Regions from separate parts of the Pseudomonas saponiphila genome, predicted to be linked through region 2. Evidence: riboswitches for the same ligand, from Rfam matches in the RefSeq annotation. Region 2 holds a riboswitch; each other region holds the start of a gene.
The links. Region 2 has a riboswitch for cobalamin ahead of BLV47_RS11860 (CbtB domain-containing protein). Riboswitches for the same ligand answer to the same signal wherever they lie in the genome.
Positions count from the first base shown of each region.

Region 1: it holds a riboswitch for cobalamin, as region 2 does, so the genes downstream of both, cobO (cob(I)yrinic acid a,c-diamide adenosyltransferase) here and BLV47_RS11860 (CbtB domain-containing protein) in region 2, are expected to answer to the same signal.
Region 3: it holds a riboswitch for cobalamin, as region 2 does, so the genes downstream of both, BLV47_RS18570 (TonB-dependent receptor plug domain-containing protein) here and BLV47_RS11860 (CbtB domain-containing protein) in region 2, are expected to answer to the same signal.

Region 1 is NZ_FNTJ01000001.1:1,604,664-1,614,464, reverse strand. It holds gene cobD (threonine-phosphate decarboxylase CobD) at 1-637, opposite strand, end outside; gene cbiB (adenosylcobinamide-phosphate synthase CbiB) at 630-1,538, opposite strand; gene bluB (5,6-dimethylbenzimidazole synthase) at 1,535-2,185, opposite strand; gene BLV47_RS07725 (cobyrinic acid a,c-diamide synthase CobB) at 2,178-3,500, opposite strand; gene cobO (cob(I)yrinic acid a,c-diamide adenosyltransferase) at 3,511-4,122, opposite strand; cobalamin riboswitch at 4,203-4,435, opposite strand; partial or broken gene BLV47_RS07715 (hypothetical protein) at 4,600-4,908, shown strand; gene istA (IS21 family transposase) at 5,134-6,819, shown strand; gene istB (IS21-like element IS1474 family helper ATPase IstB) at 6,707-7,456, shown strand; partial or broken gene BLV47_RS07700 (hypothetical protein) at 7,539-7,829, shown strand; gene BLV47_RS07695 (PQQ-dependent sugar dehydrogenase) at 7,900-9,219, shown strand; gene BLV47_RS07690 (class I SAM-dependent methyltransferase) at 9,221-9,801, opposite strand, start outside.
Region 2 is NZ_FNTJ01000001.1:2,501,172-2,510,972, forward strand. It holds gene metH (methionine synthase) at 1-937, opposite strand, end outside; gene BLV47_RS11835 (fatty acid cis/trans isomerase) at 1,092-3,383, shown strand; gene nfuA (Fe-S biogenesis protein NfuA) at 3,527-4,111, shown strand; gene cobM (precorrin-4 C(11)-methyltransferase) at 4,615-5,361, opposite strand; gene BLV47_RS11850 (cobalamin biosynthesis protein) at 5,445-5,858, opposite strand; gene BLV47_RS11855 (CbtA family protein) at 5,855-6,556, opposite strand; gene BLV47_RS11860 (CbtB domain-containing protein) at 6,568-6,756, opposite strand; cobalamin riboswitch at 6,854-7,075, opposite strand; cobalamin riboswitch at 7,149-7,359, shown strand; gene cobW (cobalamin biosynthesis protein CobW) at 7,458-8,528, shown strand; gene cobN (cobaltochelatase subunit CobN) at 8,532-9,801, shown strand, end outside.
Region 3 is NZ_FNTJ01000001.1:3,990,293-4,000,093, reverse strand. It holds gene BLV47_RS18580 (ABC transporter substrate-binding protein) at 16-924, opposite strand; gene BLV47_RS18575 ((2Fe-2S) ferredoxin domain-containing protein) at 917-1,669, opposite strand; gene BLV47_RS18570 (TonB-dependent receptor plug domain-containing protein) at 1,681-3,603, opposite strand; cobalamin riboswitch at 3,756-3,958, opposite strand; gene BLV47_RS18565 (arginine N-succinyltransferase) at 3,917-5,053, opposite strand; gene BLV47_RS18560 (arginine N-succinyltransferase) at 5,103-6,119, opposite strand; gene BLV47_RS18555 (APC family permease) at 6,288-7,637, opposite strand; gene BLV47_RS18550 (N-formylglutamate amidohydrolase) at 7,821-8,573, opposite strand; gene BLV47_RS18545 (glutamine synthetase family protein) at 8,557-9,801, opposite strand, start outside.

The DNA of each region.
Region 1 (9,801 bases), 900 kb from region 2:
GCTTGAGCAGCCGGCGCTCGGCCAGGACAAACCCCAGGCGCACGCCGGCCAGGCCAAAGAACTTGCCAAACGAACGCAGGACAATCAGCCCCACCTGATGGGCATGGCGGGCCAGGCTCAGGTCCGGGGTGTTGTCCATGAAGGCTTCATCCACCACCAGCCAGCCGCCGCGTTGGGCCAGGCGCGCGTGCCAATCCAGCAGGCGTGCCGGAGTCAGGCTCAGGCCGGTGGGGTTGTTGGGGTTGACCACCACCAGCACATCGAGGCTGTCGAGAAAGAAATCCACTTCCTGCTCCAGCACCTCTCGCACCCGGTAGCCACTGCGGCGCCAGGCTTCGGCGTGCTCGGCATAACAGGGCGACAACACCCCGACCTTGCCCGCCCGCCGCAGTCGCGGCAGCAATTGGATCGCGGCCTGGGAACCGGCCACCGGCAATACCTCGTCGGCTCCGTAATAGGCACAGGCCGCCTGCTCCAGACCGTCATCGGTTTCCGGCAGGCGCGCCCAGGCCCGCAGGGGAATGGCCGGCACGGGAAACGGCCAGGGCGCCAATCCGCTGGACAGGTCCAGCCAGGCTTCTTCGGCAATCCCGTATTCCTGGGCCGCCTTGCGCAACTTTCCACCGTGCTCAAGCATAGAATTCAGCCCCCAGACACAGAATCAACAACCACAGCCAGACACCTCGCTGCACCAACTGCCAGCCACGATCAATGGAGTCGGCACTGGCCGGCTCGCCTTCGCCCAGAGGCGGACGCTGATGCAACTCACCGTGATAGATCGCCGCCCCGCCCAGCTCCACACCCAGGGCTCCCGCTCCGGCCGCCATGACCGGGCCGGCATTCGGGCTGTCCCAGGTCGGGCCCTGGCGGTGCCAGCACCGCAGCGCCAGACGGGTCTTGCCGAGCAAGGCGTAGGTCAGGGCCACCAGACGCGCAGGAATGTAATTGAGCAGGTCGTCGATCTTCGCCGCCGCCCAGCCGAAACGCTCGAAGCGCTCGTTACGGTAGCCCCACATCGCATCCAGAGTGTTGCTCAGGCGATAGAGCACCACCCCCGGCGCGCCGGCCACGGCAAACCAGAACAACGCGGCGAACACCGCGTCGCTGCCGTTCTCCAGCACCGATTCGGTAGCCGCACGGGCCACGGCGGTGGCGTCCAGTTCGCTGGTCTGGCGGCTCACCAGGAACCCCACCCGGCGCCGGGCTTCCTGCAGATCATCGCTGCGCAAGGCCCGGGCCACCGGCTCGACGTGCTCGCCGAGACTGCGCAGGCCCAGCGCGCAATACAGCGCCAGGATCTCCACCAGCCAACCGATGTAGGGCAGCCAGGACAGGGCGGTGGCCAACAGGGTCAGGGGCAGTACCGCCAGCACCCAGGCGCTGACGCCATGGCTGCGCCAGCCTCGGCCCGCAGCGTTGAAACGTTGCTCGATACGATCCGCCATGCGGCCGAAGGCCACCAGCGGATGCCAGCGCTTGGGCTCACCCAGCAGCGCATCCAGCGCCACCCCGGCGACACTCAGCAACGCCACGCTCATTGACTCACTCCCCAGTAATTTTCATACAGCAACTCACTCAATGGCCGGGGCTGCGCCCAGCCCTGCAGCGCCAGCATCGGCGCCGGATAGAACTCGGTAACCGGTCCCAGGCACAGCACGGCCAGGGGCTTGGCACCGGCGGGCAATCCCAGCAGGTCAGCCAGGGCCTGGGGCTCGAACAGCGATACCCAGCCCATGCCCAGGCCTTCGCTGCGCGCCGCCAGCCAGAGGTTCTGAATGGCACAGGACAGCGAGGCCAGGTCCATTTCCGGCAGGGTCCGCCGGCCGAAGACATGCCGCTCGCGGCCATCCATCAGGGCCGCCACCAGCACCTCGGCACAGTCATGAATGCCCTCGACCTTAAGCTGCATGAACTCATCGGAACGCTCGCCCAGCGCCTCGGCGGTGCGCACCCGCTCCTCCTCCACCAACTGCTGGATGCGCCCGCGCAACAGGCGATCGCTGATGCGGATAAAGCGCCAGGGCTGCATCAGCCCCACGCTGGGCGCCTGATGCGCCGCCTCCAGCAAACGGCGCAGCAACTCGGGCGCGACACTGCCACCGGCGAAATGCCGCATGTCCCGGCGTTCGGCGATGGCGCGATACACGGCCTCACGCTCCGCCGCAGAAAATCCCTGCTCACTCACCACTCACACTCCCTGCAGGAGCCGGAGCGAACAATGCCGCTACCGCTGCCGGATTGGATGGAAAGTAGAAGTGCACATAAGAAGCGGTCATGCGTCCATCGCGATACACCGCCTCCGCCCCGCGCCCACCGTTGGGACTGATGCCACGGGCAATCGGCTCAAGGGCGGTCGTGGTCAGGGAGTGATGGTAGGTATGACCACGCAAGCTGCCCTCCGGCAACTCCACGGCCTGCAAGGCCAGGGCCGCCAGACGCTTCTGCATCACCGCCGCGCCGGGCAGCAGCCCCAACAGCTCGGCACTCTGGCCTTCGACATCGGTCAGGGAGTCGAGCAGGTAAAGCATGCCGCCACACTCGGCGAGCAACGGCTTGCCCGCGCCATGGTGGGCACGAATCGCGTCGAGCATGGCGCGGTTCTGCGCCAGGGCCTGGTGATGCAACTCTGGGTAGCCACCGGGCAGGTACAGGCTGTCCGCCTCTGGCAACTGCGCGTCATGGATAGGGGAGAAGAAATGCAACTGCGCGCCCATGGCCCGCAACAGATCGAGGCTGGCACCGTAAGTAAAGGCAAACGCCTCGTCACGGGCCACGGCGATGCGCACCCCCTCCAGCAAAGGCGCGCAAGCCACTGGCGTTGGCGCGGCGAAACTCACCGCAGGCGGCAGCTCCACCTGACAGCTGCTGGCCAGCGCCTCGGCGGCGGCATCCAGGCGCAGGTCGAGATCGTTCAGTTCACGGGCCTGCACCAGCCCCAGGTGGCGGCTGGGCAGTTCGATATCGGTTTCCCGGGACAGGGCGCCGTACCAGCGCAAGCCCTCGGTGAGGCTGCCTTCGAGCAACTGCGCGTGGCGCAAGGTGCCGACCCGGTTGGCCAGCACCCCGGCAAACGGCAGGTCCGGCTGATAACGGGCCAAGCCCAGGGCCAGCGCCCCGAAGGTCTGGGCCATGGCGGTACCATCGATCACACCAAGTACCGGCACCCCGAAATGCCGTGCCAGATCGGCACTGGAGGGCGTGCCGTCGAACAGCCCCATGACCCCTTCGATCAGGATCAGGTCGGCGTCAGCCGCGGCTTCCCAGAGCAAGCGCCGGCTTTCCTGCTCGCCCACCATCCACATGTCCAGCTGGTACACCGGAGCGCCGCTGGCACGTTCGAGAATCATCGGGTCGAGAAAGTCCGGGCCGCATTTGAACACCCGTACCTTGCGCCCCTGATTGCGGTGCAGGCGAGCTAGGGCGGCGGTCACGGTGGTCTTGCCCTGGCCGGAAGCCGGTGCGGCGATCAATACCGCCGGGCAATGACGAACATCGGTCATGAAGTCACACTCACAGCTCAACACCTTTCTGCGCCTTGATGCCGGCCTGGAAGGCATGCTTGACCATGCCCATTTCGGTGACGGTATCCGCCAGTTCGATCAGTTCCGGCTTGGCCCCGCGGCCGGTCACCACCACATGCTGCATGGGCGGACGGGCTTGCAAGTCGCTGAGCACCTGGTCCAGATCCAGGTAGCCGTGCTTGAGGGCGATGTTCAGCTCGTCGAGCACCACCAGACCGATGCCCGGGTCGCTCAGCAGTTCCTTGGATACCGCCCAGGCAGCTTCGGCCGCGGCGATATCGCGCTGGCGGTCCTGGGTTTCCCAGGTAAAGCCCTCGCCCATCACATGAAAACGCACCTGCGGCGCAAAACGCCGGAAGAACAGCTCTTCGCCAGTGCTGTTACGGCCCTTGATGAACTGCACCACGCCGCACTGCATGCCATGGCCCATGGACCGCGCCAGCATGCCGAAAGCCGAACTGCTCTTGCCCTTGCCATTGCCGGTCAGCACCAGCAACAGGCCACATTCGTTGGGCGAGTTGGCGATGCGCTCATCGATCACGGCTTTCTTGCGCAACATGCGCGCCACATGGCGCTCGTCACGATCGGGGGATTCACTCATGGGGCAGCTCTCCGTTGGGGCTGGGGAACGGCGGGCAGGAAAAGGAATAGACGGCGCAAGCCTGGCATCGCCCACCGTGATGCCGTTGGATGGATCAGGCCGGTCTCCGGGCTCATGAGGGGCATTGCTGCCTGACTGCGCGCCTTCCCATGTCGTGGACACAGTGGCATTTGGCGCAGCCTTGACTCATCTACCGTTGCGGGGGCAGCGCCGGAATCGTCGCCATGTCCATCGCTGGAACAGGCCCTGACCGGCTTCCCTGTTTCACTCTGTCGACCAGCGGCCACAGAGCACCTGAAACAAGTCGCGAAGGTTAGAGGGTTGGGGGTGGAGCGTCAATTAAAGCCAGCCGTCGCACAACACACAAAACTGCACCGCATCAACAAACTGGCGCCAATCTTGTGCCACACTCAGCACATTGATATCAAATAGCCATAACTCACCCCAACCGCCAGACAACAACAAGGACGGACCCCGATGCAAGGCATGATCATCAGCAATCCAAAGCTGGAATTCCTGCGCCCGATGCTGGAACGCTGGTTTGATTGCATTGACCGCTACAACGCCATTCGCGGCGATAGCGAAACCCCTTACTGGTTCGACGAGCAGGCCAACCTGGGATTGCTTTCCGCCGCCGCCTGGATGGCGGAGATGGTCAGCCTCGAACGCAGCCCCAGCAAAAAGCAGCAGGAAGAAGGCGCCCGCAACGCCCGCACCGATCTGTACCTGGCCACCCGGGAAGAACGCGCCTACATTCAGGCCACCCAGCGCTGGCCCCAGGTCAATTGCGGATTTCGGAGCACCGTGACCGGCCGTTTCGGTTGATCGTGACCGGTCATTTCGCTAACGCGTGACCGCTCATTTCGGTAGCAACGTGACCGATTTTCCGCCTGTTCCGAAACAGGTGGTCACGGCTTACCGAAATCGCCGGTCACGACTTAGCGAAAGCCTTCCCCTTCGTTGCGCATGACCTGATGCGCCGCCATCCTCGACCGATTTCGGGAGAGGAAGATGGCGGCGCCGCGAGTAGCCATGCGAAACATCAAAGAATGTCTGCGCCTCAAGTTTGAGGCCGGCTTGTCCCACGAGAAGATTGCCCGTGCCTTGCAGCTGTCCAAGGGCGTGGTTAGCAAGTACATCGCGGCGGCGCGGGTGGCCGGGCTGGACTGGCCGGCGCTGGTGGCCATGGACGAGGCCGCGCTGGCGGCCGCCTTGTTTGCACCGACGTCGACGAACAAGCCGCGCGGTGAGCGAGTGCTGCCCGATGTGCTGAGCATCCACCGCGAGTTGCGACGCAAGGGCGTGACCTTGCAGCTGCTGTGGGAGGAATATCTCGCCGCGCATGCGGGCCAGCCGACCTACCGCTACACCCAGTTCGTCGAGCACTACCGGCGCTACGCCCAGACGCTCAAACGTTCGATGCGTCAGCTGCACCGTGCGGGCGAGAAGCTATTCATCGACTATGCCGGGCCGACGCTGCCGGTGGTCGACCCGGCCACCGGCGAAGTGCGCCGGGCGCACATCTTCGTCGCCGCCCTGGGCGCCTCGAATTACACCTATGCCTGCGCGACGCCAGGCGAAACCCAGGTGGACTGGCTGACCTCGCTGGGCCAGGCTCTGACCTACTTTGGCGGCGTGCCGGAAATGGTTGTGCCGGACAATCCGCGCGCCCTGGTCGCCCAGCCGGATCGCTACGAGCCGGGCCTGAACCGGGCCACGCTGGAGTGCGCGCGTCATTACCAGACGGTGATCCTGCCGGCACGGCCACGCAAGCCTCAGGACAAGGCCAAGGCCGAGGTGGCGGTGCAGGTGGTCGAGCGCTGGATCATGGCGCGGCTGCGCCATCGGCAGTTCTTCAGCCTGCATGCGCTTAACCAGGCCATCGCCGAGCTGCTGGAGGATCTGAATCGGCGCCCGTTCAAGCGGCTCGATGGCTGCCGGCGCGACTGGTTCGAGCGCCTGGATCGCCCGGCCTTGCGAGCGCTGCCGGTGCATCCCTACGAGGTCGCCACCTTCAAGCGCTGCAAGGTCAGCATCGACTACCACATCGAGGTCAATGGCAGCTTCTACAGCGTGCCCTCCGCCCTGGCCCGGCAGAACGTGGACGTGCGACTGACGGCACACACCCTGGAAGTGCTGCATGGCAACCGGCGGGTGGCCAGCCACCTGCTGCTGGGGCGACGCGGCGCTTACAGTACCCAGCGCGAGCACATGCCCGCGGCGCACCAGGCGCATCGCGAATGGACGCCACAACGCCTGCTCGACTGGGGCGCGCGGATCGGCCCCTACACGCGCCAACTGATCGATCACCAACTGACCCACAAGCCGCACCCGGAGATGGGCTACCGCGCCTGCCTCGGCCTGCTCTCGCTGGCCCGGCGCTATGGCAATGCACGCCTGGAAGCCGCTGCCGAACGTGCCGTACACCTGCGCGCCTTCACCGGGCGCAGCGTGCGCAACCTGCTCCAGCAAGGCCTGGATCAACAGCCGCTGCCCCAGCGTGCCGCCGAAACGACCTTACCCGGCGACCACGAGAACGTCCGTGGCGCCGACTACTACCAACCCCCGCAACAGGAGCTGTTCGATGATGCCGCAACACACCCTGAATCAACTGCACCAGCTACGCCTGGACGGCATGGCCCGCGCCCTGGAAGAGCAATGGACGCTGCCGGCCAGCCACAGCCTGAGCTTCGATGAACGCCTCGGCCTACTGCTCGACCGCGAACTGGCCTGGCGTGACAACCAGCGCCTGGTACGGCTGCGCAAGAAGGCCAAGCTCAAGTACGCCAACGCCTGCCTGGAAGATCTCGACCGCCGCACCGGACGCGCCCTGGACGAGCGTCTGATCGCCACCCTGGCCAGTGGCGACTGGATCCGCCAGCAGCACAACCTGCTGCTGACCGGCCCGACCGGTGCCGGCAAAACCTGGCTGGCCTGCGCCCTGGGCAACCAGGCCTGCCGCCAGGGCTATAGCACCCTGTACCTGCGCACCCCGCGCCTGCTGGAACAACTGCGCATCGCTCATGGCGACGGCAGCTTCGGCCGTACCCTGCAACAGCTGGCAAAGGTCGACGTCCTGGTGCTGGACGACTGGGCGCTAGCCCCGCTGGAGGAAGGAGCCCGGCATGACCTGCTGGAGGTGATCGACGACCGCGCTGGCAGCCGCTCCACCATCCTGACGAGCCAACTGCCCATCGAGCACTGGCACGGCTGGATCAACGACCCGACCCTGGCCGATGCCATCCTCGACCGCCTGGTGCACAACGCCTACCGACTGACGATGAAAGGCGAGTCGCTGCGCCGAAAAAAAGCCGAGGAACAAGCCGCATCGTGACCGATGCGATTACAATCCAGAACCCGCGCAACCGGGGTGGAAGCACCGGTCACGTATTAGCGAAACGCTCGGTCACGTTCACCGAAATCCGCAGGTCAATGGCTTGCACCTGACCCAGGCCTTGCTCGACGTTGCCGGTGACGCGAGAAAAATCAGCTACCCCAGCGACCTGCGGCTCGGCTGCCTGTTTGTCAGCCCGCAAAAGGCTCAGCACAGTGCCACCCCGGAAGAACTTCAGGACATGCTCGACGAACTGCAAAAGGAACACTGCTGCGCGGTGGCCTGGTACTTTCCGTATGCCTATCGCAAGTTGCGCAACGAGGCCGGCCAGTACCATCCCGGGGTTGCCGTACTGTTCAAGGAGGCTCGCTGATCAGGCGGAACCATACGCCGGCTATGCTCCTCTATGACAAGGACGTCCGTGCACTCATAGGGAAATCAGCATGCTCAAGTCTCGACACGCTTTGCTTATCGCGATCGCCGCCAGCCTTACGGCCTGCGGCGAAACCTCCAGCCTGCAAGTTTCCGACGGCACCGGCCCGACCCCCAAGCTGCCGGAACCCAACCCGACGCTGATTCCCACGGTGAACATCGCCCCGGCGATTGGCTGGCCCAAGGGCACCAAACCACTGGCGGCAGCCGGCACCCAGGTCAATGCCTTCGCCGAAAACCTCGATCATCCACGCTGGCTCTATGTCCTGCCCAACGGCGACGTGTTGGTGGCGGAAACCAACGCACCGCCCAAACCCGATGACAGCCAGGGCATTCGCGGCTGGATCGCCGGGAAAATCATGGGCCGCGCCGGCGCTGCGGTACCCAGCGCCAACCGCATTACCCTGCTGAGGGACCAGGATCACGATGGCGTGGCCGAAACCCGCAGCGTGTTCCTGGACCACCTGAATTCGCCGTTTGGCATGACCCTGGTCGGCAATGACCTGTATGTGGCGGACACCGACAAGCTGCTGCGCTTTCCTTACCAGAACGGCGACACCCGGATCACTGCGGCCGGCACCAAGGTCGTCGACCTGCCCGGTGGCACACTCAATCACCATTGGACCAAGAACGTTATCGCCAGCCCGGACGGGAGCAAGCTCTACGTCACCGTCGGCTCCAACAGCAACGTCGGGGAAAATGGCCTGAACCAGGAACAGGGCCGCGCGGCGATCTGGGAGGTGGATCGGACCAGCGGGCAGCATCGCCTGTTCGCCACCGGCTTGCGCAATCCCAACGGTCTGGCCTGGGAGCCGGTCAGCGGGGCGCTGTGGACCGCGGTGAACGAGCGCGACGAGATCGGCAGCGACCTAGTGCCGGACTACATCACCTCGGTCAAGGACGGCGCCTTCTACGGCTGGCCCTTCAGCTACTACGGGCAGCATGTGGATGTCCGAGTCAAACCGCAAAACCTCGACCTGGTGAGCAAGGCCATTGCCCCGGACTACGCCGTTGGCCCGCACACCGCCTCTCTGGGGCTGACCTTCGCCCAAGGCAGCAAGCTCCCCGCCCCGTTCAACGAAGGCGCGTTCATCGGTCAGCATGGCTCATGGAACCGCAAGCCCCACAGTGGCTACAAAGTCATCTTCGTCCCCTTCAGCGCCGGCAAGCCCCAGGGACCACCCGTGGACGTGCTCAGCGGCTTTCTCAGCGCCGATGAAAAAGCCTATGGACGCCCGGTTGGGGTAGTGATCGATCGGCAAGGCGACTTGCTGGTGGCCGATGACGTCGGCAACACGATCTGGCGGGTATCGGCTGCCAAAGCCCCCTGACTCAGCGCTTGCGGCACAGGGTCAAGCCGTCCCCCAGGGGCAGCAGAGACAAGTCGATGCGCGAGTCATCCTTCAAGGCCCGATTGAGCGCCTGGATGGCTCGGGTATCTTCGCTGGCGGGCGCCACCTCCAGCACACGCCCGCTCCACAAGGTGTTGTCGAATACCGCCAGGCCACCGACTCGCAACAGACGCAAGGCGGACTCCAGATAGGCCGGGTAATTGGCTTTATCGGCATCGATGAAGATCAAGTCGAAAGACTCATGCCGGCCGGCCAGCTCCAGGCCGACCAGGGTTTCCAGCGCCGGAGCCAGGCGCAGCTCGATGCGTTGCTCAAGGCCCGCCTCCTGCCAGTAACGGCGGGCCGTGGCGTTGTAGTCACCGGGCAGGTCGCAACAGATCAACGAGCCGTCAGAGGGAAGGGCCTGAGCCATGCACAAGGCGCTATAGCCGGTAAAGGTTCCCACTTCCAGCACCTGGCGAGCAGCGGTCAGCTTGATCAGCAGCGCAAGAAACTGCCCCTGCTCCGGCGCTACCTGCCAACGGGCATTGGGCAGGGCCTGGGTTTCATCCCGCAGACGTC
Region 2 (9,801 bases):
AGCCACCGACGATATTGAGGAAACCGCTCTGGGCGAACTCCTCGATGACCTTGGCGGTTTGTTCCGGCAGTTCGTCGTATTCGCCGAATTCGTTGGGCAGGCCGGCGTTGGGGTGCGCCGAGACATGGGTGCTGGCCTTGTTCGACAGTTCTTCCAGGTACGGGCGCAGCTCGCTGGCGCCCAGGGCGCAGTTCAGGCCCACCGAAATCGGCTTGGCGTGGGCCACGGAGTTCCAGAAGGCTTCGGTGGTCTGGCCCGACAGGGTACGGCCGGAGGCATCGGTGATGGTCCCGGAAATCATGATCGGGAGTTCGAAGCCCAACTCCTCGAAAACGCCCTGCACGGCGAAGATCGCCGCCTTGGCGTTCAAGGTGTCGAAGATGGTCTCGATCAGGATCAGGTCGGCGCCGCCTTCGATCAGGCCCTTGGTGGCCTCGGTGTAGTTTTCCACCAGTTCATCGAAGGTAACGTTGCGGTAGCCGGGGTTGTTGACGTCCGGCGACAGTGAGCAGGTGCGGCTGGTCGGGCCCAGGACACCGGCGACGAAGCGCGGCTTGTCCGGAGTTTCGAGGGTTTTCGCATCCGCCACCTTGCGCGCCAGGCGGGCGCCTTCTACGTTCAGTTCGTAGACCAGTTGCTCCATGCCGTAGTCGGCCTGGGACACCTGGGTGGCGTTGAAGGTGTTGGTTTCGAGAATGTCGGCACCGGCATCCAGGTAAGCTTTTTCGATGGCGCCGATCACGTCAGGGCGGGTCAGCACCAGCAAGTCGTTGTTGCCCTTGACGTCGCTGGGCCAGTCGGCGAAGCGCTTGCCGCGGTAGTCCTGCTCCTCGAGCTTGTAGCTCTGGATCATGGTGCCCATGCCGCCATCAAGAATCAGGATGCGCTCTTTGAGGGCTTGCTGGAGAGCGTGGAGGCGAGCACTGCGATCAGACATGAGAACTACCTGGTAGGGCCATTACGAAGGGCGAGGATCATAGCAAACCTGCATGGTTTTGCGGAATGCGCGGGTTTTGCATGAATATCGCTCATGTTGGTGGTCGGGCGACATCGGTAGAATCGCGGCGTTTTTTACTTTCGGGATCAGGGACATGCCGTACCGTTTTGTCGTTGCCAGCGCTTTGCTGCTGCTCAGTTCATTGTGCATGGCCCAGGGTCCGGCGCCGGCCATTTCCTATACCCGCGACATCCAGCCGATCTTTACCGAGAAGTGCGTGGCCTGTCATGCCTGCTACGACTCCGCTTGTCAGCTCAACCTGGGCAGCGGCGAAGGCGCGAGCCGCGGCGCGTCGAAGATCCCGGTGTACGACGGCGAGCGCAGCGACGCCCAGGCGCCCACGCGGCTGTTCTATGACGCCAGCGGCAAGGCGGCCTGGCAGCGCCAGGGCTTCTATTCGGTGCTCGATGCCCAGGGCAGCCAGGCGGCGCTGATGGCGCGCATGCTCGAACTCGGCCACCGCACGCCATTGCAGCCCAATGCCAAGCTGCCCAGTGACATCGTGCTGGGCCTGAGCCGCGAGAACATGTGCCCGCAGCCGGGTGAATTTGACGCCTATGCCGGTGCTCATCCCAAGGAAGGCATGCCCCTGGCCGTCACCGGCCTCAGCGACCAGCAATACCAGACCCTGCAACGCTGGCTGGCCTCCGGCGCACCAATCGACGAGCAGGGCCTGGCCCCCAGTGCCCGGGAAAGCCTGCAAGTGGCCCAGTGGGAAAACCTGCTCAACGCCCCCGGCGCCCGGGAAAGCCTGGTGGCGCGCTGGCTCTACGAGCACTGGTTCCTCGCCCATATCTATTTCGAAGGCGGCGAGCCGGGGCACTTCTTCCAGTGGGTGCGCTCGCGTACCCCCAGCGGCCAGCCCATCGACCTGATCAACACCCGGCGCCCCAACGACGATCCGGGCACCCAGGTGTATTACCGCCTGTGGCCGGTGCAGGGGGTGATCGTGCACAAGACCCACATCACCTACCCGCTGAGCGCGGCGAAGATGGCCCGGGTCAAGACCCTGTTCTACAGCGGCGACTGGCAGGTCAACGCCTTGCCCGGCTACGGGCCGGCGCGCCGGGCCAACCCGTTCGAGACTTTCGAGGCGATTCCGGCCAAGGCCCGCTACCAGTTCATGCTGGATAACGCCGAATACTTCGTGCGCACCTTCATTCGCGGCCCGGTGTGTCGCGGGCAGATCGCCACGGATGTGATTCGCGACAACTTCTGGGCGCTGTTCCAGGCCCCGGAACACGACCTGTACATCACCGACCCGGCCTATCGCGGCCAGGCCACGCCGCTGCTGGCGATGCCCGGGCAGAACGACGATGTCGGCAGCGTGCTCAGCCTGTGGCTGGCCTATCGCGACAAGCGCAACGAATACGAAGCCCTGCGCCGCGACTTTTATGCCGAGGCCCCGGCGCCCAGCTGGTCCAGCCTGTGGGCCGGCAACGACAACGCGCTGCTGAGCATCTTCCGCCACTTCGACAGCGCCTCGGTGACCAAGGGCCTGATCGGCGAAGTGCCGCAAACGATGTGGCTGTTCGACTACCCGTTGCTGGAGCGCACCTACTATCAGTTGGCGGTGAATTTCGATGTGTTCGGCAACGTTTCCCACCAGGCCCAGACCCGGCTGTACTTCGACCTGATCCGCAACGGCGCCGAGCAGAACTTCCTGCGCCTGATGCCAGCGGGCACCCGCGAGGACTTCCTCGATGATTGGTACCAGAACAGCGGCAAGTTCAAGATGTGGCTGGACTACGAGTCCATCGACGACGGCAAGCGCAGCGCGCTGAAGCTCGACCTCAAGGACCCGAAAAAAGACTTCGCCAACCAGTTGCTGGCGCGTTACGGCGAGCTCAACGCCAAGCCCGATCCGATCAACCGCTGTGACGGCGCCTACTGTTCGCGCCCGAACATCGACCCGGCGCTGCAGGACGCCGAGCAGGCCCTGAGTCGCCTGGCGTCGCGTCCGGCGGCGGGGCTCAGGGTCATCGAGCAACTGCCCGAGGCGACGTTGCTGCGGGTCCAGGCCCCGAGCGGCAAGCGCGAGTTCTACAGCATGCTGCGCAATCGAGCCCACAGTAACGTGGCCTTCATGCTCGGCGAGTCGCTGCGCTACCAGCCGGGGCTGGACACCTTGACGATTTTCCCGGGCATTCTCAGCAGCTACCCGAACTTCATGTTCAACGTTCCGGCCGAGCAGGTGCCGGCGTTTGTCCAGGCCATGCAAGAGGCGCGGGATGCCGCCAGCTTCGAGAAGGTCGTCGAGCGCTGGGGCATTCGTCGCAGCCACCCGCAGTTCTGGCAGTACTTCCACGACCAGACCCGCTACCTGCAGGAAACCGACCCGGTGGAGGCCGGGGTTCTGGACATGAACCGTTACGAAAACCTCTGATACAGGGCCGCTATCTGTCCTCGGGACGCCCGCTGGCGGGCCCCGGGGATGCCTTATACCAAGGTCTATCCCGACAAAAATACTGGGACTTTGTCGGCGGCTTCGATTGGCGTAAACTGCGCCCACGTCTGCGAGGAACCACCATGAGCGCCATAACCATTACCGACGCCGCCCACGATTATCTGGCTGATCTGCTGTCCAAGCAGAACACCCCGGGGATTGGCATCCGCATCTTCATCACCCAGCCAGGTACTCAGTACGCCGAGACCTGCATCGCCTATTGCAAGCCGGGCGAAGAGAAACCCGAAGACAAGGCCCTGGGCCTGAAGAGCTTCACCGCCTATATCGACGCCTTCAGCGAGGGTTTCCTCGATGATGCGGTGGTCGATTACGCCACCGACCGCATGGGCGGCCAACTGACCATCAAGGCGCCCAACGCCAAGGTGCCGATGGTCAATGCCGACAGCCCGATCAACGAGCGCATCAACTACTACCTGCAAACCGAGATCAACCCGGGGTTGGCCAGCCATGGCGGCCAGGTCAGCCTGATCGACGTGGTGGACGACGGCATCGCCGTGCTGCAATTCGGCGGTGGTTGCCAGGGCTGCGGCCAGGCCGACGTGACCTTGAAGGAAGGCATCGAGCGCACCCTGCTCGAGCGCATCCCCGAGCTCAAGGGTGTACGTGATGTCACCGACCACACGCAGAAAGAAAACGCCTACTACTAAGGCGTTCACTGCGGCATGAAAAACGGCGCCCCGTGAGCGCCGTTTTTTTATGCCCGCAAACCAGCGCTCCGAAAAAAAGCCTCCGTAGGAGCCGGCTTGCCGGCGAAAGGGCTCTAGAGCCTTGCACCAGTTCCCAGATCGCCTTCGCTGGCAAGCCAGCTCCTACAAAGCCTCCAGCGCGCCAACGCAGTAACTCCAACCTCGTAGGAGCCGGCTTGCCGGCGAAAGGGCTCTAGAGCCTTGCACCAATTCCCAGATCGCCTTCGCTGGCAAGCCAGCTCCTACAAAGCCTCCAGCGCGCCAACACAGGAACTCCAACCTCGTAGGAGCCGGCTTGCCGGCGAAAGGGCTCTAGAGCCTTGTACCAATTCCCAGATCGCCTTCGCTGGCAAGCCAGCTCCTACAAAGCCTCCAGCGCGCCAACATAGGAACTCCAACCTCGTAGGAGCCGGCTCGCCGGCGAAAGGGCCCGCAAGCCTTGCATCAATGCCGAGATAAGGGGGTCAGGGGCGATAGAGGTGCGCGTGCCCGGCGCGGTACAGCGACGATTCGCTGAACGCGTCCGTGGCCAGTACCCGGCCTACCAGAATCAGCGCCGTGCGCCGGAAGCCCTTGGCCGCAACCTTCTTGGCAATGTCCGCCAGGGTGCCCAGCGCCCAGTCCTGATCCGGCCAGGTGGCCCGATGCACCACGGCAATCGGGCAGTCGGCGCCGTAATGGGGCAGCAGCTCGGCGACGATCTTTTCCAGGTGATTGACCCCCAGGTGGATCGCCATGGTGGCGCCGTGGGCCGCGAGGCTGGCGAACTCTTCGCCGGCGGGCATGGCGGTCTTGTCCGCATAGCGGGTCAGGATCACGCTCTGGGACACATCCGGCAGGGTCAATTCGGCCCCCAGCAGGGCGGCGCAGGCAGCGGTGGCGGTGACTCCGGGGACGATCTCGTAGGGAATGCCCAGCTCCCGCAGGCAGCGGATCTGTTCGCCGATGGCGCCATACAGGCTCGGGTCCCCGGAGTGCACCCGGGCCACATCCTGGCCTTGGGCATGGGCCTCGCGGATCGCCTCGATGATCTGTTCCAGGTGCAGTTCGGCACTGTTGATCACCCGGTCCGCACGGTGACCTTCGAGGACGGCCGCGGGCACCAGCGAGCCGGCGTAGATGATCACCGGGCAGCGATGGATCAGGCGCTGGCCCTTGACGGTGATCAGCTCCGGGTCGCCGGGGCCGGCACCGATGAAATAGACAGTCATGGCTGTGTCCTGTGAAAAAAAAGGCGGGAACAGGGCCGCAGATGAACGATGTTCATATTCGCGACGGGGAATTGTCGGCCAGTTTACCGGCTGGCGGCCAATGCGAGGGTGGCCTGGGCGTATTTCTGGCGGGGGATCAACAGCCGGGCCGGACCGGGGTGCAACTGTTCGGCCAGGGCCAGGGCGGCGCTTTCGGCAACGCCGTAGCAGCCGCTGCGTTCAAAGGCAATCTGCGAGCGGTGGCTCAGGCGCGAGGCGTATGGCGCCAGTTGACTGCTGCTGAAGCAGGTCAGCGGCAGGGCCAGTTGATCCGCCAGTTGCAGCAGGCCGGGCTCGTTGCGCTTCAGGTCGATGCTGGCCAGGGCCAGGAGTTGCCCGCTCTCCAGGCGGTGGGCTTGCAGTACCTGCTCAAGCAGGGCGCGCAGCGTGGTCACTGGGCAGCCCTTCCGGCAACCCAGGCCGACCACCAGGGCCGGCGCCGCGCGCATGTCGATCATGCCGGGTACAGGTCCGTGTTCTTGCGCCGGAACAGCCAGGCGCTGATCAGCCCCAGGGCCAGCCAGAAGGCGGCATTGGTCAACTGCGAGGCAATCTTGAACTGTGCTTCCAGCGCTTCTGGCGCCAGCATCGAGTGCACTTCAGGTTGGGGCGCGCCGATCACGTGGGGCACGGCGATAATCGCCACGCCCAGCAGTTTCAGCAGCCAATGGCCGGCGAACACGATCAGGGCAATGCCCACTGCGGTGGACGCGGCAGTCCCGATCCACCACACCTGGCGCTGCACCAGGTCGGCGGCTGCAGTGCCCGGCAATTCCGGCGGCAGGCCCAGAGTGGGCGCCAGGCAGAAGGTCGCATAGCCGGCGAGCCCCCAGAGCAGGCCTTGCGAGGCACGGCTGGGCGCGCGCAGGGTGTAGAGCCCGGCCAGCATCAGGGCGAAGCCGACCGCTACCACCAGATTGCCGCCGGTGGTGGACAGCGTGCGCTGCCAGCCGTCTTCCGGCTCCCAGGCTTCGGCATCGTGGCTGTGCGCGGCCATGGCGCCGGAGGCATGTTCATGGGCTTCGGCGGCCGGAGCCTGTTCATAGGTTTCCGCCTGCAGGATCAGCGGAGCGACCCACAAGCTTTGCAGCAGGGTCAGCAGCAGGGCCGCCAGCAGCCCGGTGAACCCTGCGGTTTGCGCAATACGCTTGATCATCTCGGCAAGTCTCAATGGCAAGGGAAGGCGGCGCTGTGACGGGTGTCGTGGGCGGCGTTGTGCACCGCTTCGATATGGGAGAAACCGGCGAAATACACCAGGCAGGCGCCCAGCAGCGACGCGCCGATGGCGGCCACCAGACGCTGGCTCAGGGTGGAGGTGCTGCTGGCGGAATGGCTGGTGCTGCTGATGATCGACATGGCGCTTCCCTTTGGAGTGTCGGCTGGGGAGGAGCGCAGCAAAACCCCGCGTGAGGAGCACGCAGGGTTTGCAACAGCGCCCGCCCACCGCGGGTTTGTTATGTAAGTGTTGCGGGCCGGTCTCCGGGCTCGCGAGGGGCAGGGCTGACGCCATGCCGCTAAGTGTCGCCTTCCCATGCCGGGGCACAGTGGATCTGACACTTCGCTCGCTTACCGTTGCGGGGGCAGCACCGGACTGGTCACGGCCTTTTAGTTAAGCACGTGATTCACCGGTTTCCCGTTTCACCCTGTGAAGGGCACCCGTAACAAGGCGCGTAGCAAATCATGGGCGGGGTGATGCCGTCAATTGCGCCAGGCGCTGCATTGCCGATTGACCGTCCCCCGCGCTCTGCGTAGCCTTGCGCGTTCGAGGTTCTTCGGCCAGCGGTCGAAGCTAAGAAGGGAACGCGGTCGATGCCGCGGCTGCCCCCGCAACTGTGATGGGTTGGATTGCTGCAAGGCCACTGCATGGGCGTCGACGACGCCGGCGGGAAGGCGCAGCAAGCGTCGGTCGCGTACCGGCAAGCCCTCAGCCAGGAGACCTGCCTCGATCGAAGATTCTCACTACAACCGGGCGGGGTGATCCGGTGGCGAAATCTCCGCGCGCCTTCGCGCTGCGGTTCTCGTCCCGTATGCCCGCCACCTTTGCCTAGGGGCATCCGATGAAAACACTGGCCAAACTTCCCGTCACCATCGTCACCGGCTTCCTTGGCTCGGGTAAGACCACCTTGCTGCGGCACATGCTGGACAACGCCCAGGGCCGGCGCATCGCGGTGATCGTCAACGAGTTCGGCGAGCTGGGCATCGATGGCGAAATCCTCAAACAATGCGCCATCGGCTGCACCGAGGAAGAGGCCAGCGGCCGGGTCTACGAGCTGGCCAACGGCTGCCTGTGCTGCACCGTGCAGGAAGAGTTCTTCCCGGTGATGCGTGAACTGGTGGCGCGCCGTGGCGATCTGGACCACATCCTCATCGAAACCTCCGGCCTGGCCCTGCCCAAGCCCCTGGTCCAGGCCTTCCAGTGGCCGGAAATCCGCAGTGCCTGCACCGTCGACGCGGTGATCACCGTGGTCGACAGCCCGGCCGTGGCCGCCGGCACCTTTGCCGCGTTCCCCGAGCAAGTAGACGCCCAGCGCAAGCTCGACCCCAACCTGGACCACGAATCGCCGCTGCACGAGCTGTTCGCCGACCAGCTGTCCAGCGCCGACCTGGTGATCCTCAACAAGACCGACCTGATCGATCCCGCAGACCTGGCCAAGGTGCGCCTGGAAGTGGCCGAGGAACTGCCGCCGGCGGTCAAGGTCATCGAAGCCAGCAGCGGCCGCCTGCCACTGGACGTGCTGCTGGGCCTGGGCGCCGGTTCCGAGGAACACATCGACAGCCGTCACAGCCACCACGACCATCACCACGACGGCGATGACGACCACGACGACCACGACCACGACGCCTTCGATTCCATCTCCATCGAACTGCCCCAGGCCGACGAAAGCCTGCTGCTGGACGCCCTGACCCAGCTGGTGGTCAAGCACGGCATCCTGCGGGTCAAGGGCTTTGCCGCGATCCCCAACAAGCCGATGCGCCTGCTGATCCAGGGCGTGGGCACCCGCTTCGACAAACACTTCGACCGCAAGTGGGGCGCCGATGAAGCCCGCACCACGCGCCTGGTGCTGATCGGCCAGGAACTGGACGCCGCCCAGCTCGAAGCGCAACTGCGCGCCGCGCTCAGCGTGTAAGCCATGCACCTGCTCAGGACCCAGCCCGGCGGTTTTGTCGCGGACGACAACATCGCCGACCTCGGACAAACCCCCGCCGAACTGGTGATCCTGTGCAGCGGCGACTCCAGCCTGGCGCTGCTGGCGGACGCCGCCGAGCAGTTGCCCGAGGACTACCCCAGCTTTCGCCTGGCCAATCCGATGCAGGTGCAGAACCATGCCTCGGTCGACCTGTATGTCGACCAGGTGCTGCGCCATGCCAAGGTGATCCTGATCTCCCTGCACGGCGGTATCGCCTACTGGCGCTACGGTGTCGAGCGGCTGGTGGAGCTGTCCCAGCGCGGCGTGCAGCTGATCCTGGTGCCGGGGGACGATCGCCCCGACCCCGAACTCAGCGACCTGAGCACTGTGCCTGCCATCGAGCGCGACCGCCTGTGGCAGTTCCTGCGCCAGGGCGGGCGCGACAATGCCTTGAATTTCTATCGCTGCCTGGCCAGCGGCCTGCTGGGGCGCGACTACCCTTGGAGCGAACCGCAGACTCTGCCACGCACGGCGATCTATCACCCGCAAAAAAGCCAGGCCGCCCTCAGCGACTGGCAGGGCGATTGGCAGCCTGGCCAAGCCGTGGCGGCGCTGCTGTTCTACCGCTCCCACCTGCAGGCGGCCAACACTGGTTTCATCGATCTGTTCTGCCAGCGCCTGCAAGCGGCGGGGCTCAACCCCTTGCCGATCGCCGTGGCCAGCCTCAAGGAAGCCGGCTGCCTGAGTCAGGTTGAAGACTGGCTGGATGAAACCGCGGCCGGGGTGATCCTCAACACCACCGGCTTTGCCCAATCCAGCCCCGAGGCCCCGCACCTGCGGCCGTTCCGGCGCAATATCCCGGTGATCCAGGCCATCTGCGCCCAGGACAACGAGCCGGGCTGGCGCGACAGCGAGCAGGGCCTGGGCCCGCGGGACCTGGCCATGCACATCGCCTTGCCGGAGCTGGACGGGCGCATCATCAGCCGGCCCATCAGCTTCAAGGACCTGGCCTGGCGCAGCGAGCGCAGCCAGTCGGACGTGGTGTGCTACCGCGGCCAGCCCGAGCGCATGGATTTTGTCGCCGAGCTGGCCCGGCGCTGGGTCGAACTGGGGCGCCTGGACAACGGCGACAAACGCATTGCCCTGGTGCTGGCCAACTACCCGACCCGGGACGGGCGCATCGGCAACGGCGTCGGCCTGGATACCCCGGCAGCGGCATTGAATATCCTCAAGGCCCTGCGCGCTGAAGGCTATCCGCTGCCGGCCGAGTTGC
Region 3 (9,801 bases), 1.5 Mb from region 2:
CCGGCAAGCCGGCTCCTACAGGGCGGGGTGCAGGCGCCGGGCCAGTTCCAGGGCGCTGCGGGCGCTGGCGATGCCCGGCACCAGTTGGCTGAAGGGAATCTCGATCAGGCGCTGCTCGCGCACCGCCCGCAGCCGCGACAGCACGGGATCGCTGCCCAGCAACTGGCGCTTGCGCGAGGCCGGTGACCACAGGGCATCGGCCAACAGCAGCACGTCCGGGTCGTTGATCAGCAGCGTCTCGCTATTCACCCGCAGCTGCGGGTGATCGACAGAGGCCATGCTGTTGCGCGCTCCGGCGGCCTGCAGCAGCACGCCGACAAAACCGCGGCGACCCTGGCTGGCCAGGCCGTTGACCTCGCTGTCGAGGTAGAACACCGCAGGCCGGTTGCGTCCCTGGTACAGGGCCGCTGCCGCGTCGAGGTTGGCCTGTTGCTCGGCGATCAGTTGCGCGGCCCGGGTCTCCTGCTGCAACAGGCGGCCCAGGGTCAGCAGGTCGCGACGGATATGCCCGAAGTAGTCTTCGCTGTGCCCGGCGCAGGCCGACTCCAGCAGGTAGCTGCCTACGCCTATGGCGCTCAGGTGTCGTCGGGAGCTGAAGTTTTCCGGGAACGCTGAGGCAAAGCCGCCCACCACCAGATCGGGCTTGAGGCTGTAGAGCACTTCCGCCGAGGGATACTGCCGGGCGATCACCGGTACACCGTGGTAGTGCCCGTCGGCCCCGGCATCGTCGTCCAGGTAGGCCACGCCGATCATCGCTGGCCCGGCGCCCAGGGCCAGCAGCAGGTCGGCGCTGTGCTGGTTGAGGGCGACGATGCGCTGTGGCGGTCCGGCAATTTCCCAGCGCTTGCCGCAGTTTTCATAGTGCTGCGCCAGGGCCGGCAGGGCCGCCAGCCACAGCAGCAGGCCGAGCAGTCTGCTAGGCATGCGCCGGCCCTCCATAGGGCGTGGGAATCTGCAGTTGCGCCACCGGTTCGCCCTGGACCAGGTGCTGCTGCACCAGGCGCAGCACTTCGCCGTCATCGCGTACTCGATACCAGCAGCCATCCGGGTGCACGGTGAGTAGCGGTCCCAGGTTGCAGGGGAATTGGCAGGCGGTGCGGGTCAGCAGCACGCCGCCGGGTGTTTCCAGGTGCTCCAGGCGCAGCAGTTCGCGGCGCAGGGTCTTCCACAGCGCCAGGGCGCCGCGTCGCACGCAGCGCGGGCCGGTGCACAGGAACACCTGGCGGGCATGGGGCGGCACCCGTGACCAGTCCGGGTCGCTGGCCACCGCGTTGACCTTGTCGCAGGGCAGGTGGCGTTCGCGCTGGCCAATGCTGGCGCAGGCCTGGGCCGCGTCCAGCCCGCGGCGGCCCAAGGCCTGGGCGGTGACCCACGGTTGCGGCGCTTGCGGGTGGGCGCGGGCCAGGCGTCCCAGCTCGTCGCGCAGCCAATCCAGGTAGGCGCCGTCGGAGCTGGGCTCCAGGTCCACCACCAGCAGCGCCGCGCCGTTCTCGGGCAAGGGTTCGTCGAAGGCGGCCCAGAGGCTGTCGAAGCCGTCCAGGGTGTCGATCACCCGGGTGCTGGCGTCGTTGCCTCGCAGTTGATGAAGCTCGCGGCGAAACGCCTCGCCCAGGGCTCCGCTGTTCAGGCCGGGGCCGACGAACAGCACCCGTTGATAATCCTTGTGCATGGCACTCGTCCTCAGAAGCGGTAGGTGTAGCGCACCTCGGTGGTGAAGGGGCGCCCCAGGTTATCCACCCGTGGGGTGTTGCTGGCGATGCTGGTGCTGTAGTCGCGGTCGAAGAGGTTTTCCAGCAGCAGGCTCAGGCGATGCTGCCGGGCCGTGTCGAGGTAGCGATAGGCATCGGCGTCGACCACCGAATAGTGGCCGTAGTCGATCTTTTTCGGGCTGTCGATCTGGCCGATGTAGCGGATTGCCCCGCCCACGCCCCACATCTGGTCGGGGGCTTCGAAGCCCAGCCGCGAGCGGGCGAAGAAGCCGGGGATATTGCTCAGGGTCACGCCGTTGCGCGACTCCACCAGGTTGCGGGTCAGGTCCGCCGAGAGGGTCCACTGCGGGCTGAACTGCCAGCGCCCGTCGATCTCGATGCCGCGTACCTTGATCCGTCCCTGGCCATTGACCCAGTCGATGCCGTCGAGGGCGATCAGGTCGTCGATCTTGCGCTGGAACAGCGTGCCGCTGGCGTTGAAGTCGCCGGCCAGCAGGCTGCCCTGGTAGTCCAGGCCCAGCTCGGCATTCAGGCTCTTTTCCGGCTTGAGGTGGCGGTTGCCTCGTTCATCGTCCTCGTTGGCGAACAGTTGCTCGGCATTGGGCAGCTTGAAGGCACTGCCGAACTGGCCGCGCAGTTGCCAGTGGGGCGAGAGGTCATACAGCGAGGTGAGCATGCCCACCGTGGCGCTTTCGCCGCCGCTGATCTTCTCGTGACGCACGCCGATGCTCGGGTGCCAGTCGGGCAGGGCTGCCACTACCGGGCGCAACTGAGCGTAGAGGGCATTGGCCTGGGCGCTGTTGTCGTCGATCTTGAGCACGTCGTCCTGGCCCTTGAACCACTGGTTGTCGCTGCCGAACAGCAGCACGTGGCCGCCGTCCAGTTCGGCCTTGCCCTCGGCCTGCAGGCCCCAGTCGGTGAAGCCCCAGTAGTCGTTGTGGTTGATCACTTTGCTGCCCCCGCCCTCGGTGGTGTTGATGCGGGTATAGCGGGTGTCCCAGTCGTTGACATGGCCTTTGACGAAGTAGCTGAAACCTTCGCTCAGGCGCTGTTCGAAGGTCGCGGTGGCGATCTGCTGGATGCGCTCGTTGGTGGTCTTCTTGTTGTTCAGCGGGCGGGCGAAATCCAAGTTGGCGTCGCTGTACTGGTAGAACAGCTCCAGCCGCGAGTCGTCGGCAAAGCCCTGGATCGCCTTGGCGCCGAAGGTGGTCACTTCATAGCTGCGTTTCCTGTCCCGGGTGTTGGCGTTGTAGGCGCTGTTGCGAAACGGCTGGTAACCGTCGGAGCGGTTGTGGCTGACATAGGCCAAGAGGCCCAGGTCGCCCAGGCCGTTGCTGACGATGCGTTCGGCGCGGGCATCGCCGCTGGTGCCCATGAAGCTGTCCAGGCCCAGGTTGGCCTCGCCGGAGACGTCGCGGGTCTGCGGGTTGCGGGTGACGATGTTGATCACCCCGGACACTGCCTGGGTGCCGAACAGCAGGCTCTGGCCGCCCTTGAGCACCTCGATGCGCTCGATGGCGTTGGCCGGCAGGGTGTCCAGGTACAGGCCGCCGTACAGCCGGTTGTTCAGGCGCACGCCGTCCAGCAGGATCAGGGTGTCGTCGTTGCGCCCCCCCAGCAGGGAATAGGTGCCGTAGTCGAAGGGGCCGTTTTTCGGTGCTACGTACAGGCCCGGCACATACATCTGCAGGACCCGGGTGATGTCGCTGCTGGGGCCGGCGCGTTCGATCTGCTGGCGATCGATGATCTCCAGCTTGCTGCCGTAGCGGGCCATTTCGGCCACGGCGGTGGACTCCACCGAAGGGGCAAAAATCGATTGCGGCTGCAGTTCCAGTGGCGCGTCGTCCGCCAGCAGCAGGGGGCTGAACAGGCAGCCGAGCAGGGCGCCGCTCATGCCGCGGCGAGGTGCACGCCAGGCGCATGCAGGGAAGGTTTCGATCGTTGTCATTCTTGGTCTTCTCGAAAGTGTCTTCGGGAAGCACGCAGGAGAAGGTATCGGCCACGGGCGCGCGACCTTACCGGCCCATGCCCGCCCACCGCAGGATTGCCAAACAGAAGTTCCAGGCCGGTCTCCGGGCTTGCGAGTCTGGCGGCATTCGCCTTCCCATACCTTGGGTACAGTGGCCTGTTGAATGCAGCACTCGCTTACCGTTGCGGGGGCAGCACCGGACTAGCCCTGAAGGGGCGCACCGGTTTCCCGTTTCACCTCATGCACGGCGGCATGAGGCACCTGAAGCTGGGCAGCATGTTACGCAGCGAAGCTGCGAGCTCCAAGCTCCAAGTTTCAAGCGGCAAGCTAAAAGCTGTTGCTTGCAGCTTGAAGCTTGCCGCTTGCCGCTTGCCGCTTGCACTGCTCTGACTGTGTCACCGGGCTGCAGTTGCAGGCGCTTGGCGGTCAGGCGGTCCACCAGCAGGCAGCCGGATACCAGGCGCCCGGGAGCGGCGGTGATGCGGCAGCTCTCCAGGCGCCGGTTGTGAATCAGCCACACCGGCGCCTGCGCGTCCGGAGTGCCCACCAACAGGGGCAGGGTCTGGCTTTCACGCACGCTGCGGATCTTCGTCACCTCGGCCTCGATCAGCGGCCCGCCGTCGAAGATGTCGATGCAGCCCTGATGGTTGAAACCTTCGCCCCGCAGGATGCTCACCGCCTGTTCGGTGCTGTGGTGGGCCTGGCCGATGGCGGCCTGGGCGTCGGGGCTGAGCAGGCAGGTGTACAGCGGCTGGCGCGGCATGAGTTCGCTGATGAAGGACTTGCTGCCCTGGCTGGACAGGCGATTGGCCTGCTGGAAGTCCATCTTGAAGAAGTGCCGCCCCAGGCTGTCCCAGAACGGCGAACGGCCCTGGCTGTCGAGCTGGCCCCGCAACTCGGCCACCAGTTTGTCGCCGAACAGCTGCGGGTACTCGGCGACGAACAGCAGGCGCGCGGTGGACAGCAGGCGCCCGGCGTAGCCCTGGCGCTGGTCGTGGCGCAGGTACAGCGAGCAGAGCAGGGATTGCCCGGTCATCTCGTTGCACAGGAACAGGGTCGGAATCTCTCTGTCGATGCCCAGTTCCGGGGCGCGGCCGCGGCTGATGCCCAGCCGGTAGTGGTAGCTGGGCTCGCGCAGGCCGATGGCGCCGCTCACAGCGCAGACGCCGATCACTTGCAGATCGTCGTCCTCCAGCACGAACAGGTAGTCGGCATCGGCCCGTTCCACCTGATTGGCGAAGGTGCGCTGGGCCCAGCGCAGCCGATGAGCCAGGCGCTCGGGGTCGGTGGAGAGGTTGTTCAACTCGCGAGGGCTGCCTTGCAGCAGCTTCAGCAGCGCCGGCAGATCGCTGACGCGCACCGGACGGACGATCATGGCACAGCTCCCTGGCGCTGCCGGGGGCCGCGGTAAACCCCGGGGCGGCTCATAACGCCACTCCCCGCACCGGCTCGCCCGGTGTCAATTGCAGGGCCTGGAGCATCGCCTGATCCAGGCCGATCACGTCGCCCGGGGCTTCGTCGAGGGGCACGACGATCGCGCGAAAGCCCTGCAACCGGTCGTTGCTCAGCAGCCAGTGGCGGCCCTGGCCGCTCTGCGGGCTCAGGTAACTGACCGCGACCCGGCTCTGAATGATCGAGCGCAGCTGGTTGCTGCGTGCCTGCAGGGTCGGGCCGGCATCGAACAGGTCGACGTACTGGGTGGGCGCGAAGCCTTCGTCGACGAGGATGTCGCAGGCCTCCCGGGCCGCCGGATGAATGCGTCCGATGCAGTCCTGGGCCGGCTGCGGCAGCATCGGGATGTACAGCGGGTACTGGGGCATCAGTTCGGCGAGAAAGCCGCGACCCTGCAAGGCGCACAGGCGTTCGGCCTCGACATAGGGCAGGTCGAAGAAGTGCTGGCCCACCGCCGCCCAGAAGGGTGATTGGCCGGCCTCGTCGCTGTAGCCGACGATCTCGCTGATGCAAGTGTCGGCAAAGCGCCAGGGGTGCGCGGCGATGAACAGCAGGCGCGCGCGGGAGGTCAGTTGCGCCTGGGGCGTGCCCGCCAGCGCCGGATCGACATGGAAGCTGCGCAGCAGGGTCTGTTCGCTGAGGTCCTGGCACAGTGACAGGGTCGGCACGGCGTGTTCGATGTTCAGCTCTCGCGAGCTGCTGACGAAGGGGCGGTTGCGCAGGCTGTAGAAGGGCGTGGCAAAGCCGGCGGTGGCGAGGATGTCCGAGCAGCCGTGCAGTTGGCCGCTGTCCTGGTCCTCGAGCACCAGAAAATAGTTTTCCGGCCCCTGGCGGGCCTCGACCTTGGCGAAGGACGCCAGGGAGTCGAGGATCTTTTCCCGCAGGCAGGTTTCGTCATCCACCAGCGAAGTCACGCCCAGCAGGCGTGCGCCGGCCAGACGCAGCAGTTGAGGCAGATCGGATAACGCCACCGGACGCAAGGCCAGCATGGGTGTACTCCTGTATCAAGGGCCGTTCGCCGGGGGCGAACATCGGCCAGACATCACTGTCGGTGACCACGCAATTGCACGGCCGCGGTTTCCGGCGGCCGGTCCCCGGGGCGGCTTGTGGCGGCCGCACTCGGGGGCGCGACGCCATCCGGCGCCGCGCGGGGAGGCTCATGGCTTGAGCGGATCGGGCAGGGCCGCGGCGCTGCCCAGCTTGTTCAGCAGGAACAGGTAGACCAGCCCGGCGAGGATCCAGATGGCGCCGAGTTTCTGCGCGTCCACGCCCATGTTGTACATGATGGCGCAGACGATCACGAAGCCGATCACCGGGCAGATCAGGTGGCGCACCACCTGGCCGGATTTCTGCCGGCGCCAGTAGAAGTTGATCACGGTGATGTGCAGCAGCATGAAGCCGCTCAGGGCGCCGAAGTTGACCAGCGAGGTCAGGGTGTCCACCGAGTTGATGAACAGGTAGCAGATCAGCAGCGACAGCACCGCCACCAGGTAGATGCTGATGTGCGGGGTGTTGTGTTTCGGGTGCACCTTGGCCAGCACCTTGGGCAACTTGCCGTCGCGGGCCATGCCGAACAGCAGGCGCGACACCGCGGCCTGCGAAGTAATGGCCACCGCCACGCCCCAGGCCAGCGCCGTGGCCACCCCGGTGAGGGTCGCCAGCCAGCTGCCGGCGGCCAGTTCGGCGATCTCGTAGAAGGCGGTGTCGGCGGACTTGAAGCCCATGCCGGCGGCCAGGTCGGTGGCGATCCAGGTCTGCACCACGAAGATCGCGCCCATCACCAGCAGAGTGATCAGCGCCGCGCGACCGACGCTGCGGCCGGGGTCGCCCTTGACCTCTTCGGCCAGCGTGGAGATGGCGTCGAAGCCGAGGAACGACAGCACGGCGATGGACACGCCCTGCATCAGCAGGCCGAAGTGGAAGTTGTCCGGGCTGTACAGCGGCGCCAGGGTCAGCTGGCCGTGGCCGGCGCCGCCGTGCAGGGCGTTCCAGGCGTAGAACAGGAAGATTCCCAGGACCACCAGTTGCGCCAGCAGGAACAGGATGTTCATCCGCGCGGTGAAGGTGATGCCCCGCAGGTTGACGAAGGTGGCGCTGACCAGGAACGCCAGGATGAAACCGACCTTGGGCACTTCCGGGTACAGGTGGTTGAGCGCCATGGCGGCGTAGACGTAGAGCAGCGGCGGGATCAGCAGGTAGTCCAGGAGCATCAGCCAGCCGGCGAGAAAGCCGACATGCGGGTTGAGGCCGCGCTGGGCGTAGGAATACACCGAGCCGGCAATGGGGAAGGCGCGGGCCATGGCGCCGTAGCTCAGGGCGGTGAAGACCATCGCCACCATGCCGATGATGTAGGCCAGGGGCACCATCCCTGGGGCTTCCTGGTTGACGTAGCCGTAGACCCCGAACGGGGCGATGGGGATCATGAAAATCATCCCGTAGACCACCAGGTCACGCAGGCTCAGCCCGCGCTTGAGTTCCTGTTTGTAGCCGAATTCTTCAATCTCCATGAAGCGGTTCTCCTTGTAGCCAATGTAGGTGGACGAAGTCGGCACCGAGGGTCGTCATGGACACCTCGGGCGCCGCCTGTGTTTGAACCTGGCAGGGTTAAAGACACACCACAGCTTGTTTTCTTGTTGTCGTTGCAGTCCAGCAAAGCGTCCGGGTCGCGTTCAATCCTCTGGTTTTGCGGGTTACAGCAGCGGTGCCAGGCGGTCGCTCCAGCACTGCACGGCTTCGGGGCTGCGCAGCAGATCGTTGCGCACCTCGATCAGCACCGATTCCAGACCCCGGGCATCCCCGTGCACCGGCACGGTCATGTCGCTCAAGGGGTCGATTTCATAAGGCTGGTTGCCCGCCACCTTTATCGGCAGGGTCCACAAACCTTCCAGTATTCGCGCGGCGTAGGCCGTGGCGTTGCCATACAGCACGCCGACTTCCAACGAGCGCGGCTGGCTGTAGTAGATGGGTGTGAAGCTGTGGATCCCCACCACCCGCACTTCGCGGCCGGCGGCCAGGCGCCGGTCGATGATCCGTTGCAGACGCTGGTGAAACGGCGTGAACAGCTGCTGGCGGCGGTATTCGCGGGTCGCCTCGTCGAGGTGCTGGTTGCCCGGCACCTGATAGATCTCGCTCTGCAGCGGGATGCTGTCGGGGGCGTGGCGCGGCCGGTTGAGGTCGATCAGCAGGCGCGAATAGTTGGCCGCGATCAGGGTCGCGCCCAGGGCCTGGGACAGGCTCTGGGCCAGTTCCAGGGCGCCCGGGTCCCAGGCGATGTGCTCGCGAGCCGCCACCTTGTCCAGGCCCAGGTCGTGCAGGGCCGGTGGAATGTAGTGGCTGGCGTGCTCGCACACCAGGATCAGCGGATGCTCGGAGTCTTCCCGCAGCAGGTGGTAGGCCGGCTCGGTGTAGAGACCGTGCTCGGCGGATTTAGTACAGGTGTCCATAGTGCTCACAGAGTTCGGCAGCGGTCAGGTGCTCGGTCAGGGACACTTCCTTTTGTTTGACGGCGAAATAGGTGCTCAGCAGCGGTTCCGGCAGAGCCTGCAGCAATTCCGTGTTGCTGCGCAGGTAATCCAGGGCCTGGGGCAGGCTGCCCGGCAGGGGCACGATGCCGCTGGCCAGGCGTTGTTCGGCGCTCAGTTCATCGGGGACCTTGTCGGTCACCGCGTTCAGCGGCAGCGTCTGTTCGATGCCCAGGCGTCCGGCCATCAGGATCACCGCCATGGCCAGGTGTGGCGAGGCGGTGGCGTCCAGGGCGCGGAACTCCAGGTTGTACTGCGGCGCCAGGGGCTTGCCGCCGATGTCCACGGTGGGGCAGATGCGCAGCGAGGCTTCGCGGTTGCGCAGGCCCAGGCAGGCGTAGGAGGCGCTCCAGTGATGGGGCTGCAGGCGCTCGTAGGACAGCGGCGTAGGCGCGGTAAAGGCGCACAGCGCCGGCAGGTGCTTGAGCACCCCGGCGGCCCAGTGCTGACCCAGGCTCGACAGGTCGTCGCCACTCACCGCCTGGGGATCGTAGAGCAGCGGTTGGCCGTCCAGGTCTTGCAGGCTCAGGTGCAGGTGCACGCCGTTGCACACCGCGTCGGCGGCGGTCTTGGGGGCGAAGCTGACCCGCTGCCCGAGCTGTCGGGCGATTTCCCGGGTGATCTCGCGCACGTTCACCGCGCGGTCGGCGGCGGCCAGGCCCTGGGTCGGGCGGCAGGTGATCTCGTATTGCTGCTTGCCGTATTCGGGGAGGAACATTTCCGGCTCGACCCCGGCGGCCCGCAGCGCCGCCAGCAGCCAGCCACCGAAGGCCGCGCCCTGGCGCTGGGCTTCCAGGGAGAAGGCCAGGTGCTGGCGCTGGCCGCTGCCGGTATCGAGGTTGAATTCATGTTCGAAGGCGGCGGTGACCTGGATGCCCAGCTCGCGGTAGCGCTCTATTTCGTTGCGCAGCAGGGTGCGCGGGCAGGCGCCCCAGGGCCTGCCGTCAGTCTCGCAAATGTCGGCATGGATGAAGTCCAGGGGCGGCGCCGTGGCATCCGGCCCGGGTCCGACGCTGACCCGGCTGTCCAGGTCGGGAATCAGCCGCAGGTCGCCGTAGGCGCCCCAGGGGTTGTCCTCGGCGATCAGGTCCTGGGGCGTCAGGGCGCTGTTGGCCGGCACCCAGCCGCAGCCGCCGAGCCGGTAGCGCTC